4 regions of the Pantoea sp. X-Soil-TKNS-1279 genome follow, and region 3 is predicted to be linked to each of the others. Evidence: predicted binding sites of a transcription regulator. Region 3 holds the regulator's gene; each other region holds the start of a gene.

Evidence for each region. The regulator CRP, encoded in region 3, controls carbon source genes, mostly activating them, when cyclic AMP is high. The targets are predictions, from matches to a motif close to ATGTGANNNNNNTCACAT.
Region 1: AC6I8N_RS14490 (NupC/NupG family nucleoside CNT transporter) is a predicted target of CRP. The motif match lies at 1,168-1,185, and genes of this name have one in related genera.
Region 2: cdd (cytidine deaminase) is a predicted target of CRP. The motif match lies at 1,008-1,025, and genes of this name have one in related genera.
Region 4: mlc (sugar metabolism global transcriptional regulator Mlc) is a predicted target of CRP. The motif match lies at 1,093-1,110, and genes of this name have one in related genera.

Annotation. Positions count from the first base shown of each region.
Region 1 is NZ_AP035948.1:3,100,763-3,102,969, forward strand. It holds gene AC6I8N_RS14485 (Nramp family divalent metal transporter) at 1-916, opposite strand, end outside; gene AC6I8N_RS14490 (NupC/NupG family nucleoside CNT transporter) at 1,250-2,207, shown strand, end outside.
Region 2 is NZ_AP035948.1:2,891,675-2,893,881, reverse strand. It holds gene cdd (cytidine deaminase) at 60-959, opposite strand; gene AC6I8N_RS13535 (CidB/LrgB family autolysis modulator) at 1,079-1,771, opposite strand; gene AC6I8N_RS13530 (CidA/LrgA family protein) at 1,764-2,156, opposite strand.
Region 3 is NZ_AP035948.1:3,974,079-3,976,285, reverse strand. It holds gene AC6I8N_RS18665 (YccS/YhfK family putative transporter) at 1-828, opposite strand, end outside; gene crp (cAMP-activated global transcriptional regulator CRP) at 887-1,519, opposite strand; gene AC6I8N_RS18655 (OsmC family protein) at 1,822-2,207, shown strand, end outside.
Region 4 is NZ_AP035948.1:2,241,254-2,243,460, forward strand. It holds gene mlc (sugar metabolism global transcriptional regulator Mlc) at 1-1,004, opposite strand, end outside; gene AC6I8N_RS10620 (LysR family transcriptional regulator) at 1,140-2,036, opposite strand; gene ynfM (multidrug efflux MFS transporter YnfM/SxtP(Kp)) at 2,131-2,207, shown strand, end outside.

The DNA.
Region 1 (2,207 bases), 870 kb from region 3:
GACCAAATACCGTCGCCGCAGCATGGCTTAACAACGGTTGCAGCGTCAGATACGCCTGATCCAGATCGGCAATGCCAGTATGGCCACTGAAATGAAACGCTGCCGCTGCGGTTGCCATCATTGCCAGATTAACAAACCCGGCAATAGTCATGGCAATCGCCACATCCAGTTTGGTGGAGGAGTAACGCTGTCCTTTGGTGCCCTGATTACCGTATTGCGTCAGCGCCGAATGCAGATAAATCACATGCGGCATAATGGTGGCACCGAGTACGCCGGCAGCAAGGAATACCGCATCCGCCGTCGGCAAGGATGGCAGCGCCATGCCGGTAATCAGCTCGCTGACCTTGGGCTGGGAGAAGAACAACTCAACAATATATGCCGCGGCCACAAACAGCAGCAACCCGCCAATAACCAATTCGAGGGGCTTTTGTCCACGATTTTGCAGCATTAGAATCAGGAAGGTCGCGATACCGGTCAGCACCGCCCCCTGGAAAAGCGAGATACCAAGCAACAACTTAAAGCCCAGCGCGGCACCGATAAATTCGGCCAGGTCGGTCGCCATAGCGATGATTTCGGCTTGTACCCAGTAAAACCATACCGCCGGACGTGGGAAGCGATCGCGAATATGTTCCGCGAGATTTTTGCCGGTAGCGATACCCAGCTTGGCTGACATGAGCTGAATCAGCATTGCCATGATATTCGCCCAGACCACCACCCACAGCAGTTTGTAGCCGTACGCAGCCCCCGCCTGAATATTGGTGGCGAAATTGCCGGGATCGATATAACCGATCGCCGCGATGAAGGCCGGTCCCAGCAAGGCAAGTTTTATCTTTCTGGCTCCGCGAGCGGCGCGCTCAGCGGTGCGGCTTTCTGACATAGTTTTTGACCCTGTCTTAACGCTTGTTGACCCGAACAGGTTACGGGGCAGGCGCGGCAAGTGAAATATGGTTATAGTTATCGCTTTAATAGATAGTGCTATAAAGTATAGCCTTTGCTATACATTGCGGTGAAGCCAGGTTTTGCCAAAATGTGTGCAACAGGAATTAATCTACCCTCGGCTCATTTTATAGACAATGACTTTGTGGTTATTTTTGTTGTAACAAGTGTGTGAAGAAGTTGTGATGGTTGAGACTAATCTTAAAAATATGTCGATAGTTAATACTTATAATGTGGTTTAGATCTCGTTTTTAAGTAACGCGTTACATAGAATACGCAGCAAAATACAACCCTCCTCAAATTTGGAGCCGACATGTCCCATATTTTGCACTTTCTTTTGGCATTGGTGGTGGTAGCCGTGCTGGCCTTATTGGTCAGTCACGATCGTAAAAGCATCCGTATCCGCTATATCGTTCAGCTTCTGGTGATTGAAGTTCTGTTGGCCTGGTTCTTCCTGAACTCTGAAGCGGGTCTTGGCTTCGTGAAAGGGTTTGCAGGCCTGTTTGACCATCTGCTCAAGTACGCCGCCGAAGGGACTAACTTCGTGTTCGGCAATATGAATGAAAAAGGCCTCGCCTTCTTCTTCCTGAATGTGCTGTGCCCGATTGTGTTTATCTCCGCCCTGATCGGTATTTTGCAACATTTCCGCATCCTGCCGTGGGTGATTCGTGGCATCGGTACCGTACTGTCAAAAATCAATGGCATGGGCAAACTGGAATCCTTTAACGCCGTCAGCTCTCTGATTCTGGGACAATCAGAAAACTTTATCGCCTATAAGGATATCCTCGGCAAAATGTCACAGCGCCGCATGTACACCATGGCGGCTACCGCGATGTCCACAGTGTCTATGTCGATCGTTGGCGCTTACATGACCATGCTGCAACCCAAATATGTGGTTGCCGCGCTGGTACTGAACATGTTCAGTACCTTTATCGTGCTGTCGCTGATTAACCCGTACCGCGTCGATAGCGAAGAAGATCTGCAATTGCAGGACTTGCACAAAGGTCAGAGCTTCTTCGAAATGCTGGGCGAATACATCCTTGCCGGTTTCCGTGTGGCGATTATCGTTGCGGCGATGTTGATCGGTTTTATCGCCCTGATTTCCGGCCTGAATGCGCTGTTTGATGTGATCTTCGGCATCAGCTTCCAGGGCGTGCTGGGTTATGTCTTCTATCCGTTTGCCTGGGTGATGGGCGTGCCTTCCAACGAAGCGTTGCAGGTTGGCAGCATCATGGCGACCAAACTGGTTTCTAACGAATTCGTGGCGATGA
Region 2 (2,207 bases), 1.1 Mb from region 3:
GAAATTTCCTGCGGATGTACAGCTTTTGTTAATAAAAGGTCACAAAAGCGGTAAAAGGATCACTTAACTGCGATGGCTGACAAGGTTTCTGTTGCAAACGTATGACAACCCAGCGCCGCAAGTGTCGCGCGCGTGGCATCTCGCTGGCTGAGGGTTGCCGTCTGACACTCCGCCAGTACCGCCTGCTGAATGCCATCCAGGGCTTCGTTATGCATATTCATCAGAATCAATGCTGCCTGTAGCGGTGGCAGGCTGGGATTAAACGCGGCATTTTCGGCGTAGCGTCCGGTAAAAATCTGCCCGCTGCGACTGCGTAGCGCCACGCCGCTGTAGCTCTGACTGTAGGGGGCATGGCTTTGATTGGCGGCTTCGATGGCGGCCTGCTGCAGTGTATCGCCCTGTAAAGCAAAACCATGATCAACCGGGGTGAGCAACCGTTCGGCAATATTCAAATCTGCCGGGCCAAAGGCATCGGGCAGATAATCGCCAAGGGTGCGGATTGCCCGTCCTGGCAGGCTGACGCGAATTGCGGTGCCACTGTTCAGTTCATTCATAAACTGGCGGCAGTGCCCGCAAGGTGTGTAGTTGACGGTGATGGTTTCCAGCCGGGCTTCACCACGCAGCCAGGCATGGGTGATAGCGCTTTGCTCAGCATGTACTGTCTGCTGCAACGGGGCGTTGCGGAACTCCATATTGGCACCAAAATACCAGTTGCCACTGATGCCGCGCGCGATCGCGCCCACGTTAAAGTTCGACACCGGGGCAATCGCGCAGGATGCCGCCAATGGCAACAGCGCGAGAGCGAGGGCATCTGCATCCAGACCGGTAGCCTGCTGTAGCTGTGTCACTTCATTGGCATGCAGCACGCCATGAAAATCGGCCGCGTCCAGCAAGGGTTGCAACGCCTGTTGCAGACTGAGCGGCAGGGCAGAGAAAGCGGAAGTGAATCTTGGATGCATGATGGCCTCGTTACCTCGTCAGCGGCGGCACGCCGCCAGAAGGTTTATATGTGATCTATATCTCTCTGACAATGTAAGACGATTTGCGCGTTTCAACTTTGAGAGATCTCTCGCAAGTTTCATCCCAGCCAGTGCATCAGGACCGGGTAGAGAAACGGTGCCAGTAACGACGTAATAATGCCGCAAATCACCAACGCCAGAGAACTGAATGCCCCTTCCTGATAATCAATTTCCGCCGCTCGCGCAGTACCCAACGCATGCGAAGCATTGCCAATGGCTAGTCCCCGCGATGCTTTGCTTTTTACCTGTAACAGATTCAGCAGCATATGACCGAACACGGCACCCAGCACCCCAGCAATCAGCACGCAGATGGCGCTGATGGCGGGAATACCATGCAGCGAGCCGGACACGGCCATCGCGATCGGCGTGGTGACGGATTTCGGCATAATGGTGGCGGCGATCTCCGGGGTCGCTCCCAGCCATAACGCAATGGCGGTGCCGGAAATCATGGCGGTCAGGCTGCCAATAAAACAGACGCTGATAATGGTTTTCCAGCGCGCGCGGATTTGATGCATCTGCTCATACAACGGCAGCGCCAGTGCAACCACGGCAGGTTGTAATAATTGATTCAGCAGCGCACTGCCCGCGAAGTAACGCGCATAAGGCATATGGGTGAGCAACAAAATTGGAATCACAATCGCCATCGCCACCAGCAACGGATTAATGATGGAGATATTGATTTTCGCGGCCAGCTTGCGTGCCAGGAAATAAGCGGCGAGGGTGAGGGGTAATGACCACCAGATGTCACTCATCGTTCGACTCCTTCATCACTTTTGGCCGTTGCATCCGTTCAGCGCTCAGGCTCACCACCACCAACACCAGGAAAGTACTGACCAGGCAGGAAACCACAATCGGACCGAATTGGGCGGTGAGGATGTCGGTATAGCCCATCACGCCAACACTGATCGGCACAAACAGCAACGCCATGTAGCGGATCATCAAGTGGCAGCCAGGCTTGACCCAATCAACCGGCAGAATTTGCAGTGCCAGCAAGGCAAACAACAGCAACATACCGATGATACTACCGGGAATGGTGATCGGGAGAAGGGCGGCAATGCCGATTCCGGCATAAAGAGCAGCGTAAATAATGACAAAGGCACGTAAATAGCGCCAGCAGACAGACAGCACGGTGGGCATGACAGGCTCCTGTTTTCTCAGGACTTCATCATACGCATTAAGCGCATAGCG
Region 3 (2,207 bases):
CAGACGGGCGGAGATGGTCTTGGCATTCCAGCGAATCACCGCTTCAGCATGGCTCTGCTCCACCAACTTTTGCACTTCTTCCGGCTGATGCAGGCTGACGGAGATATGTTCCTGCAAATCGAGCGCCACCTGAAAGGCACGCGTCAGGCGTTTATGGCTGTTATCGCGGCTGGCAGACAGCATATGCATTTGCTGGTAGCAGGTGGTGATCAGATCTACCGCTTTTTGCTGGCGTGCCAGCAACGGCGGCAGCGCTTTCTCCGGGTCGGTCAGCTGCGTCAACAGGGTATATTTGGCATCGCAATAATCCGCCAGCTCACGGTACAGCAGGCTCAGCGACTCGCGCATCGGCTGCTCTTTCCACAGCCAAAACCAGAACCAGTTGAACAACCCATACCACAAGGTCCCGCCGATATAGAGCAGCGGAGGCACCCAGATCGGCATACGTCCCACCAGGCTCAGGGTAAAGATGGAGGCAATCAGCGTGGCAGGCAACAAGCGGCCATGCAACGGGCTGATTTCACCCGTCACGCCTACTAATAACGGCAGCACCAGCAGAATCAGCGGCAGGGGGACGTGATAATCCGTCAGCCACTGGATCAGAAAGCTGCCGGTCGCAAACAGGGAACCGCCAATAATCAGGCGTTTAAAAAAGCGTTTATGCGGCGTATCAAGACCGGCGATGTTGCAACAGGCGGGCACTAAGGAGAACAGCAAACCTTTTTGCAGGTCGCCAAACAGCCAGCCGAGGGCCACGGGCAGGCACAGCACCAGCGTTTGCCGCAGGGCATAGTTCACTTCGGGATGATAGATGATTCGACGCCACATCAGCTCATCGCAGACAAAAACGGCGTGATGCTGCCATCACGCCGTGGGTGAGAAGAAATTAGCGGGTGCCGTAAACGACGATGGTTTTACCATGTGCGGAGATCAGGTTTTGATCTTCCAGCATTTTCAGAATACGGCCAACTGTCTCGCGTGAGCATCCGACGATCTGACCAATTTCCTGACGGGTGATTTTGATCTGCATCCCGTCCGGGTGGGTCATGGCATCGGGCTGTTTGGCCAGATTGAGCAGCGTCTGCGCAATGCGACCGGTCACATCAAGGAAGGCAAGGTTGCCCACTTTTTCTGATGTCACCTGTAGGCGACGCGCCATCTGCGCCGAAAGACGCATTAAAATATCCGGGTTTACCTGAATCAGCTGACGGAATTTTTTGTAGGAAATTTCAGCCACTTCGCAGGCAGTTTTGGCTCGTACCCAGGCACTACGTTCCTGACCTTCTTCAAACAGGCCAAGCTCGCCGATGAAATCCCCCTGATTGAGGTAGGAGAGAATCATCTCTTTGCCTTCTTCATCCTTGATCAGCACCGCAACGGCACCTTTCACGATGTAGTAGAGCGTTTCCGCTTTCTCACCCTGATGAATCAGGGTGCTTTTGGATGGATATTTGTGAATATGGCAATGGGACAGGAACCATTCGAGTGTAGGGTCTGTTTGCGGTTTGCCGAGAACCATTCGCTATTATCCTCTGTTGTAATCGTGCCCAAAACACAGGGGGCAGTTTTCCCTGTCAGGCGGTGAAATCGTAGAGCGCTTCCTGTTAAGGAAAATTATTCGGGTGGACTCTTAAGCCAGGCTTCTGATTCTTCCCGCCTTCGTCTATTGCGACGAAAATATTTTCAGCTCTGTTTGTAGCACAGCTTTTGCTAGCTGTCTTCTGTTGTCTCGCTTCAGCAAAAGGGCGATTAGTCTGGATTGCTGTTTCTCAGGTGAAAGCGTACTCTGGCGGCAAATCAGCCTATTCAGGAGAAAGAATAATGCAGGCACGGGTTAAATGGGTGGAAGGGCTTACCTTTCTCGGAGAATCCTCATCAGGTCACCAGATATTAATGGATGGCAATTCGGGCGACAAAGCACCGAGCCCGATGGAGATGGTGCTGATGGCGGCAGGCGGTTGCAGCGCGATTGACGTCGTGTCGATCCTGCAAAAAGGGCGTAATGATGTGAAGGATTGTGAGGTCAAACTGACCTCGGAACGTCGTGAAGAAGCGCCACGCATTTTCACACATATCAACCTGCATTTTATTGTTACCGGCAAAGCGCTGGGCGATAAAGCGGTGGCGCGAGCGGTTGATCTGTCGGCTGAGAAATATTGCTCGGTGGCGATTATGCTGGGCAAAGGGGTAGAAATCACCCACAGCTA
Region 4 (2,207 bases), 1.7 Mb from region 3:
CGCGGGTTGAAGATATTCACCATCATCGCCAACATGCGACCGATATGGTGCCCGACACCGGCAATCACATCACTCGCGAGACGGTCCCCCTCCTGGGCGGCCTGACACAAGGCTTCAATGGTCAGCGGCACACCGTGCAAACGGCTTTCCGGCTGAGCGGGTAAACGCTGCGCTGCCAGGCCGAGCAGGCTACCGATGCTGGCCACGGTTTCCAGACAGCCATGATTACCGCAGTAGCACTGCTGACCATAGGGATCAATCTGGGTATGGCCAATTTCCACCAGCGCCCGCCCGCTTTTGTGCAGCAGTTGCCCGCCAGTAATCACCCCGGCACCCACGGTTTCATCAATCACAATCTGGATGACGTCCTGCGCACCGCGCGACGCGCCAAACAGCGATTCGGCCAGCGTCCAGGCGGAAATATCGTGCTGGACAAACACCGGCACGCCGGTGCGTTGCGACAGGGTTTCGCCCAGCGGCATATCCTGAATGGCGTAACCGGGCATACGATGCACCACCCCCGAGGCCGCATTGATCAAGCCGGGTAAGGTGATGGCGATGGCTGTCAGACGCTCAAGCTGTTTCTGATGGCGAATAAAGAAGGCATCAACCAGCTCCTGTAACTCCTGCAACAGCGGTTTGTCCGGGCTGGCAATCAGTGGCAGACGATCTTCCTGTAAGGCACGACTGCTGAGATCGCGTAATGTCAGGGTGATGTAACCCGGTTGAATGCGGATTGCCAGATAGTGCCAGGCAAGGGTATCGAGAACCAGACCAATAGCCGGACGGCCACGGCTGCCAGGCTCCTGAAACTCGGTTTCCTGCACCAGATGCGCGTCCAGCATTTCACGCACGATTTTGGTGATGCTGGCGGGAGCCAGTTGAGCACGTTTGGACAGTTCAATACGCGAAATCGGGCCGAAATGATCGATCAGTCGGTAAACCACGCCTGCGTTGGTCTGCTTTATTTGGTCAATGTGGCCAGGTTGACTGTCCAGATTCACGCCCTGCTCCCGGTTATTTTCGCGCTTCTAAATAAATAGCAACTATGGTGCGGCAGATTGGCGGATAGCGCCAAATATTTGATTAGATATGTGATTTGTCGCACATATTGTCGGGCTGTTTTCGCACGGTCTGGCTTAAGTTTCAGCGTTACGTTGTAACAGCTTCATCATATTTGCCATTTGCGCACTCGGCTCGCGCGTCGCTGACCACACCAGCCACACTTCAGACAACGCATCAGCCTCATGCAGCGGTAACCACACTACATCGGCGAGCCGTGCACGACGGAATGAGGCCGGTAAAATCGACACTCCCAATCCGGTAGCGACCAGGCCGAGGATGGTCATCGCTTCCCCGACTTCCTGGGTAATAAAGGGTTTGATCTGGTAGCGGTGCAGCAACGCCAGAATCTCGCCATATAAGGCGGTGCCCCCAAGTGGATCGAAAAAGACAAAAGGTTCGTTCGCCAACGCCTGAATCGAGATAGCCTCGGCATCGGCCAGTGGATGCGCCCAGTGCACCACTGCACACAAGGGTTCGCGCAGCAACAGCTGATGCTGCAAATCACTCGGTAACGGCGTATTACGCATCACACCGAGATCGAGACGCCCTTCGTGCAGCGGTGCCAGTTGTTGTCGGGTGTTAATCTCCTGCATCTGGATATGCACGGCCGGCCAGCGCTGGCGGAAATGGTAGAGCGCATCAGATACCAGCCCGGTAAAGGGGGCTGAGGAGGTGAAACCAATGCGCAGTTCCCCTTCCTGACCGTTATGGAGTCGCGCCGCACGGCTGGCCGCCTGTTCGACCTGAAGCAAAATCCCACGCGCATCCTGCAAAAATTGCTGCCCGGCGGGGGTGATCTGCACGCTGCGATTGGTGCGGGTGAACAGTTGCGCGCCAATTTCCTGTTCCAGTTGCTGAATCTGTTGGCTGAGTGGCGGTTGCGAAATATTGAGGCGGAGGGCCGCGCGACCAAAATGCAGCTCTTCAGCCACTGCAATGAAATAGCGAAGATGACGGAGTTCGACATTCATATTTTAAACGTCTCATTCGAGATTATTAATATATTGTACAACCTATTATCACTTTCCTACGATAGCAATACCTTTTGAAATTTGAGGATTTTCCGTGAGTCGCTCTTCTCAGGCGGTGACACTTGATGAGGACGAAGTGTCCGTCGTGCCTGCTTCTGCTCCAGCGTCAGT